DNA from 3 places in the Mycolicibacterium aurum genome. Region 1 is predicted to be linked to each of the others. Evidence: predicted binding sites of a transcription regulator. Region 1 holds the regulator's gene; each other region holds the start of a gene.
The links. Region 1 encodes LexA, which represses DNA repair genes until DNA is damaged. Its sites were predicted from a motif close to CGAACANNTGTTCG; they were not measured.
Positions count from the first base shown of each region.

Region 2: EL337_RS08475 (HNH endonuclease signature motif containing protein) is a predicted target of LexA. The motif match lies at 1,756-1,769, and genes of this name have one in related genera.
Region 3: cofD (2-phospho-L-lactate transferase) is a predicted target of LexA. The motif match lies at 1,994-2,007, and genes of this name have one in related genera.

Region 1 covers NZ_LR134356.1:2,360,886-2,364,161, reverse strand. The annotation lists gene nrdR (transcriptional regulator NrdR) at 1-308, opposite strand, end outside; gene EL337_RS11275 (hypothetical protein) at 471-938, opposite strand; gene lexA (transcriptional repressor LexA) at 1,173-1,871, shown strand; gene EL337_RS11265 (sunset domain-containing protein) at 1,902-3,276, opposite strand, start outside.
Region 2 covers NZ_LR134356.1:1,781,084-1,784,359, reverse strand. The annotation lists gene EL337_RS08480 (nitroreductase/quinone reductase family protein) at 1-343, shown strand, start outside; gene EL337_RS08475 (HNH endonuclease signature motif containing protein) at 357-1,751, opposite strand; gene EL337_RS08470 (homogentisate 1,2-dioxygenase) at 1,950-3,053, shown strand; gene EL337_RS08465 (alpha/beta fold hydrolase) at 3,086-3,276, shown strand, end outside.
Region 3 covers NZ_LR134356.1:1,478,682-1,481,957, forward strand. The annotation lists gene EL337_RS07135 (coenzyme F420-0:L-glutamate ligase) at 1-737, opposite strand, end outside; gene cofD (2-phospho-L-lactate transferase) at 734-1,729, opposite strand; gene EL337_RS07145 (WhiB family transcriptional regulator) at 2,211-2,480, shown strand; gene EL337_RS07150 (metallopeptidase family protein) at 2,536-2,958, opposite strand; gene EL337_RS07155 (DUF3499 domain-containing protein) at 3,090-3,276, shown strand, end outside.

The DNA of each region.
Region 1 (3,276 bases):
TGGCTGGGCACTTCCGGGGAACCGGTGGCGCGAACGGCGTCCTCGACCTGCTGAGCCAGCAGGTTCAGCGCGTCGTCGTCGACCTGGCGTCCCTGGCACGAACGGCGCACACCGCGGATGACCTTCTCACGGCTGAACGGCTCGGTGACGCCACTGCGCTTGACCACCGCGAGGACCGCGGTTTCCACGGTGGTGAAGCGGCGCCCGCATTCGGGGCACGACCTGCGCCTGCGGATCGCCTGGCCTTCGTCCGCCTCGCGCGAATCGACCACACGCGAATCGGGGTGACGACAGAACGGACAGTGCATCACCGCTCCTTCGCCGCACCGACAGGCAACCGCCTCGAACGCCATCGAGCCTACCTGCGCCACCCGGGGACGGCCGACCGCCGGTCCACACGATGCATACCTCATCAGATCGGTCCTCGGAACGCTTGAGCAGCAGACGGTTTGATACTGCGGCGATGGAGGTCAGGCGACCGGCGCGATGAGCGTCTGCCCCGCGTCCAGCGCCACCGACTCCAGCTTGTTCAGCTCGCGAATGCGCTCGACCACCTCGGCGACCGGGGCGTCGGGCGCCACGCGCTGCGCGACGTGCTGCAGCGACTCACCGCTGTGCACCTGGACGACCGCGAGGCGGCCCGGGATCTGGGCTTCGGTGCCGACCACGCCACCGAACTGCCCGACCAGGCCCAGCCACAACGTGATCGCCGCGGCGACGAGCGCGAGCAGCACCGTGGTGGCCGGCGTGATGGGTCGGCGATGAGACGCCCGCGACACCAGCACACCGGTTCCGCGGTGGCGCATCGGCGCACCAGCGGGCCGGCGTGAACGCGCCCTGCGCGCCGTGGGCACAGCACGCACGCGACCGTCGCCCACCTGCAGGCGGGGGGCGCGCTCGAACTCGTTCCAGGTCTCACGATCGTCGAGAATGGTCATCTGTCTGCCTTTCGGTCCGGGCGGTCGTTCGCTTCTGTGTTCGAACAGTAGTCGATCAAGTGTTCGATGAATAGAACATGTGATCGAACTGTTGCGAACGCTAACGCAGCCCACCGACAAGAAACCGAGGGCCGATGACGGCCGGCGCCCGGGGCCGGGCGGCGCCCGAGCGGACACCGACACGCCTCGAACACATGTTTGATTATTGACGCGACGCGGGTTACATTCGGGCTCATGAGCGACGACATCAGTGACAGCACGGACGGCGCAGGACCGACACGGCGCCGAGACACGGGTCTGACCGAACGTCAGCGCACCATCCTCGACGTCATCCGCACCTCTGTGACGAGCCGCGGCTACCCGCCGAGCATCCGGGAGATCGGTGATGCCGTCGGGCTGACGTCGACCTCGTCGGTCGCCCACCAATTGCGCACCCTGGAGCGCAAGGGCTACCTCCGTCGCGACCCCAACCGTCCCCGCGCGGTCGACGTCCGCGGATCCGACGAGATGGCGACACCCGTGGTGACCACCGACGTCGCCGGGTCGGATTCGCTGCCGGAGCCCACCTTCGTGCCGGTGCTGGGCAGGATCGCCGCCGGTGGCCCCATCCTGGCCGAGGAAGCCGTCGAAGATGTCTTCCCGCTGCCGCGCGAGCTCGTCGGCGAGGGGTCGCTGTTCCTGCTGAAGGTGGTCGGCGAATCGATGATCGACGCGGCGATCTGCGACGGTGACTGGGTTGTCATCCGCCAGCAGAGCGTCGCCGACAACGGCGACATCGTCGCTGCGATGATCGATGGCGAAGCCACCGTGAAGACGTTCAAACGCACCAAGGGTCAGGTCTGGCTGATGCCACACAACCCGGCGTTCGACCCCATCCCCGGCAACGAGGCCGCCGTGCTCGGCAAGGTCGTCACCGTCATCCGCAAGATCTGACCGGACGCCCTCCGGGCGGCCCGGGCCAGATCACTCGCCGCGGATGAATCCGTTGGTGCGCGCGATTTCCTCACTGGCGAACCAGATTTCGACGGGCGCCTCGGCGTAGTCGGCGTTGTCCGGTGTCCAGTACAGGCCGGTTTTCGTATCGGCCTTGACGGGATAGCCCTCGGGCATCTCCGTCGGGTCGTCGTAGGGCATGTGCAACGCGGTGCCAAGAGGTATCGGCTCGTCGATGTCGATACGCGCGTGCCGCCCCGTGTCGGTCATTGAATCGCGCGCCGGCTCCCCCGGGTCCACCACGGCCGGGGCCACCAGTGGCTCCGGCTCGGCAGGCACACCGTCGTCCCAGTCGTCGCCCAGATCATCAGCCCCGTCGTCGACGCCGTCGGCCAGATCGTCGGCCTCGGTGCCCACGCCGTCGGTCTGCGTGGGCACCTCGGTCGCCGTCAGCACGCGCGTCGGAGCCGTGTCGACAGAGTCCGGATCTTCCTGCTCGACGTCCTGCTGATGATCGAATTCTGGCTGATCGGGCGACTCAGCTTCGGGTTCGGGTGACGCAGGGGCGCCCCAGAAACTCATCGGCTCCGGGGTGTACTGCTCGGCAGGCGGTGAGGCCGGAGTCGCGGACGCCAACGAGCCCAGGCCTTCCCGGGCATAACGGTCCCCGAACAGAGAATCCTCCCTGTCGCCCCCGTCGTCGGGGACGCCCTGCGCACCCACGTCGGCCGACTCGGGCTCATAGTCGCGCGCGTCGTAGTCCTGTCCGGGAACAGAGAAGGTGTCGTCGGCACGGTCGCCGCGAGCGCGGCTGCGCAGTACCGCGAAGGCGACCAGCCCGGCGAGCAGCAGGATCGGCACGATGGCCAACAGCCACCACCACGTCCACTTGAGTCCGGAATTCTCGGGGTTCTCCGAGGACTGCGCCGACGCCGGCGGAGCCTGCGGCGCCTGCGCGCCGGGCACCTCGAGGCCGACCAGCTGCGCAGAGAGTCCGGCCGGCTCCGTGCTGAACTTCTGCGCCGCCGAGTCCCAGGAGATGGAACCACCACTGAAACGCTGGGTGATCACCTCGCCGTCCTGGGTCTGATCAGCCACCGGTGCGCCGAGTTCCCCGGTCGCGCCGCCGAGCTTCTCCCATGCGGCGTTGATCGCCCCGCGCACGATCACCGCGCCGTGGTCAGGGGTCCAGAAGATCACCGGCTTGTCGTCGGCGGCGAAGGTGCTGAGCCGGCTCGCGGGCGCCAGTCCGCCGTCCTGCTCGCTGGAGATCGGGAAGCCGAGGTCGCCTTCGGGGCCGCCGACACTCTTGTACTTGGCCAACACCTGCCCGGTGACGACGTTGGCGCCGGTGTCCGGGCTGTAGAAGATGCTGCCGTTGACGAAGTCCTGACCCATGCCGCTG
Region 2 (3,276 bases), 580 kb from region 1:
GTACGTGAACACCGTGATGCGCCGCGTTCCGTTCCAGACCTTGCTGGAGACGACGGGGCGCACATCCGGTGAGCCACGCACGACCCCGCTGGGTGGCCGCCGGATCGGCGACCAGTTCTGGTTCGTCTCCGAGTTCGGCGACAAGTCCCAGTACATCCGCAACATTCAGGCGGACCCGAGCGTGCGGGTGCGGCTGAAAGGCCGCTGGCACCGCGGCACGGCCCACCTGCTGCCCGACGACGACGCGCGGGCGCGGATGCGCTCGCTTCCGGCTCTCAACAACGTCGGTGTCCGCACGTTCGGGACGAACCTGCTCACCGTGCGGGTCGATCTCATCGACTGAGCGATGCCGCCTCTCACGGTCCGTCGTCGTCTTCGGGCAGGAGGTAGCGCTCGGGGTGGTGATAGCCGTTGACGCGGTGCTGGCCGTTATCGAGGTCGGGTGGTGGGAGCCATTCGGTCTCGTTCTTCGTGTTCTTGCGGGTGCGCCATTGAGTGGTGTCGAGCATGCGGTGATCTTGGGGGCAGGCCAGGGTCATGTCGTCGATGTTGGTGTGTCCGCCGTTGGTCCAGTCGGTGACGGCATGGTGGGCTTCGCACCAGTAGCCGGGGGCGGTGCAGCCCGGGCGGGTGCAGCCGCGGTCGCGGGCGTGCAGCACGATCCGCTGCGCCGCACTGGCGAGCCGCTTCGTGCGGGCCAGATACAGGGACTGGCCGGTGTGCTGGTCGTAGATGTAGAGGTAGTGGTGGGCGTGGGCAGCCATCCGGATCAGATCCGGCATCGGTAGCAGGCTTCCGCCGCCGGTGACCGCGACCCCGGCGCCTTTTTCCAACTCCTGCAGCGTCGTCGAAACGATCACGGTGACCGGTAGGCCGTTGTGGGTGCCGAGATCTCCGGATTCCAGCGCGCGGCGGCCGATCGCCAGAAACGCATCGTGGTTGCGTTGGGCCGCAGTGCGGGTATCGCGGCAGGTGTTCTGCTCCGGCGAGGACTCGCTCTGCTGGCCGGGACCCGTGCCGGCGTCGTCGCCGGAGTTCTCATCGGCGGGCATGTTGTGGCCGGGGGCGGCTTCTTTGGCGAGCAGCGCTTCCCAGATGGCCACGGTTTCGGGAGTCATCCAGCCCGAGATCGAGGCGGTCCCGTCGGGCTGTTGTTTACCGATCCGCACGCCGCGCTTGGCGGCCCGCTCCCGTTCCCGCTCCTCGGGTGCGGCTCCGTCCTGATCGATACACGCCACCAACCGCCTCGCGGCAGCATCAAGGTTGTCGGGATCCAGCCCCGCCGCCAGCTCAGCCAGCTGGGCATCGGCCGCGGCGCGGGTGTCGACATCGACCCAGGACGGTAACGCCGTGTGGAACCGTTCGATGACCTCCACATGCGCGACATCCACCTCCCCGCGGGCTTGGGCGGCAGCAGTGGATTCCCACAGCGGCGCCAACGGCTCGCCGGTGAAGCTCCGGCGTGGGCCCAGCACCTTGGCCCGGGCAATGCGGCGTTTGGCCTCAGCGCTGGTGATCCGCAACGCTGTCGTCAGGACTGCAGGCCAGGTTTTCTCGCCCAACCGGCACGGCTCGGTCTCGGCGGTCAGGCGCGCCAGCGCGCGGTGCTCCAGCGCGGGCACCGCGCGCACCACCGCACTCACTTGCACCAGCAGGCTGATCAGGTCGCGGTGGGACAGCTCGTCGCAGGCCGTCGACAGCACCGCCAGCTGCTCGCCGATGGTCGCGACCGCCTCCGACACCCCATCCATACATCGAACACTAGTTCGACACACCGACACACCCTGTGACACCAGGCCACCCCCGTGACCACAGAAACCCCAGTGGCAGAAGAAAATTCAGAGGTTTAGCGCCTCTCTCATTCGCCGGCACAATTCGCTGTCAGCAACCATTGACTCACCTCAAAGATAAAAGTAATGTCAGTTTTACTTTCGACCGAGGAGCTGAGCATGGAATCGTTCGTCCACCTTCGAAAAGGCAAGACTCCCAAACGGATTCATGCCGACCTCGACGGACTGAAGGACGATGAACTCGGCCGCGGCGGGTTCGTCGGGCGCACGGCGAACATGTACCGCCGCAACGATCCGACCGCGTACCGGACCGTCGGGCCGCTCCGCCCCACCGACGTGTTGAGCAGTGAGCTCAAACCCAGCGACGCCACCGATGCACACGGCGGACCAATGCTCATGTTCTCAAACGCCGATTGCCTGGTAATGCTGTCACGACGCACCGAGCCCATGCCCTACTTCGCCCGATACGTCGACGGCGACCTGCTGTCCTTCGTCCATCGCGGATCCGGTTCCCTGGAAACCGAATTCGGCCCGCTCAACTATCGCCAGGGCGACTGGATCTATCTCCCCAAGGCATGTACATGGCGGCAGGTTCCTGCTGAGGAGACCACGCTGCTCATGATCCAGGCCACCGACGAGTTCCGCGTGCCGCCGCCCGGCTCGCTCGGCCGTCACTTCCCGTTCGACCCCGCCCAGGCGACCATCCCCGAACCCCAACCCATCGACGATGACGGCAGGGACGAGTACGAGGTCCGGTTGATCCACTCCGAGATAGACGGCGCCGGGACCACCTCGCTTTTCTACCAACACAATCCGCTGGACGTCGAAGGCTGGCGAGGCGACAACTTTCCGTTCACGTTCAACATCGACGACTACACGGTCATCACCTCCGAGAGCGTTCACCTGCCGCCCACGGTCCACCTGTTCATGCAGGCCACCGGCGTCTACGTGATGAACTTCCTACCCAAGCCGGCTGAGTCGGTCCCCGGCACCGAACGGACGCCCTGGTATCACCGAAACGTCGACTTCGACGAGATCGCGTTCTTCCACGACGGTTCTCTGTACGGGATACCGATGCCCCCCGGACTGGTGTCCCACGCCCCACAGGGAGTGCACCACGGGGCGCCGGAGAAAGCGCGTGAACGGGCCCGCCGCAAGTTCGACGACTACAACCGGGTGGACTGGTCGGTGATCGCCATCGACACCCGGCGCCGCCTCGTTCCGTCCCCCGAGATTCTCGCCAACGACCTGGGACAGCACTGATGAGCACTTGCGCGAAGAAGAGAAGAGTCTGAATGACCACCACGGCCGACCGCCCCGCACCCGTCAAGCACGAGTACGAGCGCATCCCGTATCTGGTTGCCTATCAGAACAACTCGGCGGTGCGCGACGTCTACGGCGGTGTCGCGGAGCTGGTTGTCCTGGAGAGCTATCTCCTCAAGCCGAAGACCACATCAGACACCGGAGCCGCCCCGGCGGCGACATC
Region 3 (3,276 bases), 880 kb from region 1:
GCCTCCTCGGTGCCGAGCCAGAACAGGTCCTCCTCGCCGGCGCGCACCAGATTGCGCGCCGACGATCCGTCGTCATGTACCTGGAGCCCGCGTACCACGGCCACCGGAACCGCGGTCAGCTTGCCCTTCACCAGATCGGCGGCGGCGGCGATCTCGTCGGCCACAGCAATCTCGGTGACGATCAACTCATTGCCGTGTTGGTCGTGTTCTCCCGCATACGCGTGCAGCACCGACAACCCGGCCGCGCCGATCGCGACGTCGGTCTGCCCGGTCCGCCACGCCCGTCCCATCGTGTCGGTGACGACAACGCCGACCGTCACACCGAGGCGCTCCCGCAGAGCCGCAACCAGAGCGGCGGCGCTGCCGTCGGGGTCGACCGGCAGCAGCGCCAATTCATGGGAGTCGACATTGGAGCCGTCCACGCCGGCGGCGGCCTGCACCAGGCCGAGAGCGTTCTCGGTGATCAGGGTGCGACCCTTTCGGGCCAACACCCGCACTGCTTCACCATCGATCAACTTGCGTCGCAACGCATCCCGCTCATCGGGATCCGAGGGAGCCGCGACCATCCGTCCCTCGGTCTTCGACAGCACCTTCGACGTGACGACGAGCACATCGTGGTCGCGCAGCCACGGCGCAGCGTCGGCGATCGCTGCGGCCAGGTCATCACCCGGCCGGAACTCTGGCAACCCGGGCACCGGCAGGATCTCGACCCGAGCCGACGTGCCGTGGTCGTTCACGGTGCCACCCCGGCCAACTCCAAACCGGCGCGCACCATCTCGGCGGTGGTCGCGGGGTCGGTCATCAGCAGCGGCACCGCCCGCACCGTGACACCGTCGATGTCGGCATGGTCACCCTCGTGCACCAACCAGCCGTCGAGGATGCCGGTGGCCGAGCGCGCGCCGTAGTGGTTGCCCACCGCGTCCGAGGTGCTGGGCACACCGATCACCGTGAGGCAGGCGTCGGCCATGCCGCGCAACGGCTTTCCGGCGATGATGGGGGAGTAGCCGATCACCGGCGCCTTCGTGGCGCGCAGCGCGCCGCGGATGCCGCCGATTCCGAGGATCGCCCCGACGCTGACCACCGGGTTGGACGGCGCGATCAAGACGACGTCGGCGCCTTCGATCGCGTCGACGACACCGGGTGCGGCCGTGGCTTTGTCGGTGCCGACGAACGCGAAGCTCTCCGTGGGGACCTGGGCTCGATGGCGCACCCACCACTCCTGGAAGTGGACGGCGCGCTTCTCGCCGTCGTCCGGATCGATGATGACGACGTGGGTTTCGCTGCGGTCGTCGCTGGCCGGCAGCAGCCTCGCGCCGGGGGACCACCGCTTGCACAGCGCCTCTGTGACGTCCGACAGCGGATAACCGGCCCGCAGCATCTGGCTGCGCACCAGGTGGGTGGCCAGATCGCGGTCGCCCAGGCCGAACCAGTCGGGCTGTACGCCGTAGGCGGCGAGTTCTTCCTTGGCATGCCAGGTTTCGTTGCGATGGCCCCACCCGCGGTCGGGATCGATGCCGCCGCCGAGGGTGTACATGCACGTATCGAGATCGGGGCAGATGCGCACACCGAACATCCACGCGTCGTCGCCCACGTTGACAACAGCAGTCACTTCATGCACTTCATTCTCACCGGTATCGTGAGTTTTGAACTGCCCCAAGCCCAACAGGTGTTGGACGCCGAGCAGGAATCGCGCACCACCGACGCCGCCGACAAGAACCGTGACCTTCACAACGACCGAGACTAGGCCGTGTGGATGCGTCAGGGGACGGCCGGTCTGGGTGGCGGGCGGGAACGCGGTCGGGTGGCGGGCGGGAACGTGGTCGGGCGGCGAGCGGGAACGTGAGAGACACGCCAAAGCGCGACGCGCCGAATCCAAGTCACGGAATGGTATGAATTTCTGTTCTTGCGCTTGACCGATGCAGCTAACGCGTGTGTAATCACACCAGTGTCATTTCGCGGTTCTTCGGCGGTTTTGGTGTCGCAGACCAAGATTCGATCACTTGTTCGAATTGGGATGGCCACACGACCAGAGTGCGGCTGGCTTATACGGATCTACGAGACCTGTGGAGGAGGGGAACATGGCATTTGAACAGGCCGATTTCGGCGACTCGATTCGGTTCGACAACAGGCTCCTCGGTTCGGTGGGGAGTGCGCCGCACATCCAGACCGGACCGATTCCGAGCGGAGCAAACGGGCGTCCTCAATTGAGTTTGGTGCCCGAGCAAATTGATTCTTTTGGCGACGATTCCGGCCTTTCCGAAGAAGACCAGTGGCAGGAGCGCGCATTGTGCGCTCAGACCGATCCGGAAGCATTCTTTCCGGAAAAGGGCGGCTCCACCCGCGAGGCGAAGCGAATCTGCCAGGGCTGCGAGGTCAAGGACATGTGCCTCGAATACGCGCTGGCCAACGACGAGCGCTTCGGCATCTGGGGCGGACTGTCCGAGCGTGAGCGCCGGCGCCTCAAGCGCGGAATCATCTGACGCTCCGCGCACAGACGCTCAGCGCACTCTCAAACGACTCCTCCAGTAAACGAAGTCAGTCGTCGTCCAGGGTCGGGTCGATGACTGACGGTTCCACACCCAGATAGGTGGCCACCTGAGCCACCAGCAATTCGTGTAAGAGTTCGGTCAGCTCGTCGGTGTCTTTGGCTCGACGCTCGATCGGCTTGCGAAACAACACAATCCGCGCGCGGGTGGAATTGCCGCGGACATCCACCCCGGCAGGGATCAGCCGCGCCAACGCGATCGGGCCGTCGGCGACCACCTCCGGGGGCCACTGCACACTCTCCGGATCCTTCGGGGCGATGCGTGGTATCTCGTCGACCGCGACATCCAGCGTCGCGACCCTCTCATGCCAGCGCCGCTCGATCGGCTCGTAGGCCTCCAACACCGCCATATCGAAGCGCTCGCCGCGGCTGCGCCATCCCGGAACCGAGGGCGGGAGCAGCGGTCCACGCATCTCCCGGCCGCGCCGCGACCCCCGGTGGTGGCGCCTGTTCACGAAAAAGATCGTAACGGTTGGGCTTCGGGGGGCCCGCCACTGCGCGTGTCCGCCGCGTCGCGGACGTTTGTGCACGATAACCTCGCCGTGTGAATGTTCCCCGTCGCTGCTGCCGGCCAGGGTGCCCGCACTACGCGGTCGCGACGCTCACCTTTGTCTACTCAGATTCGACGGCTGTCGTTGGCCCGCTGGCCACCGTGTCCGAACCCCACTCGTGGGATCTGTGCGTCATGCACGCAGGCCGGATCACGGCCCCGCGCGGATGGGAGCTGGTCC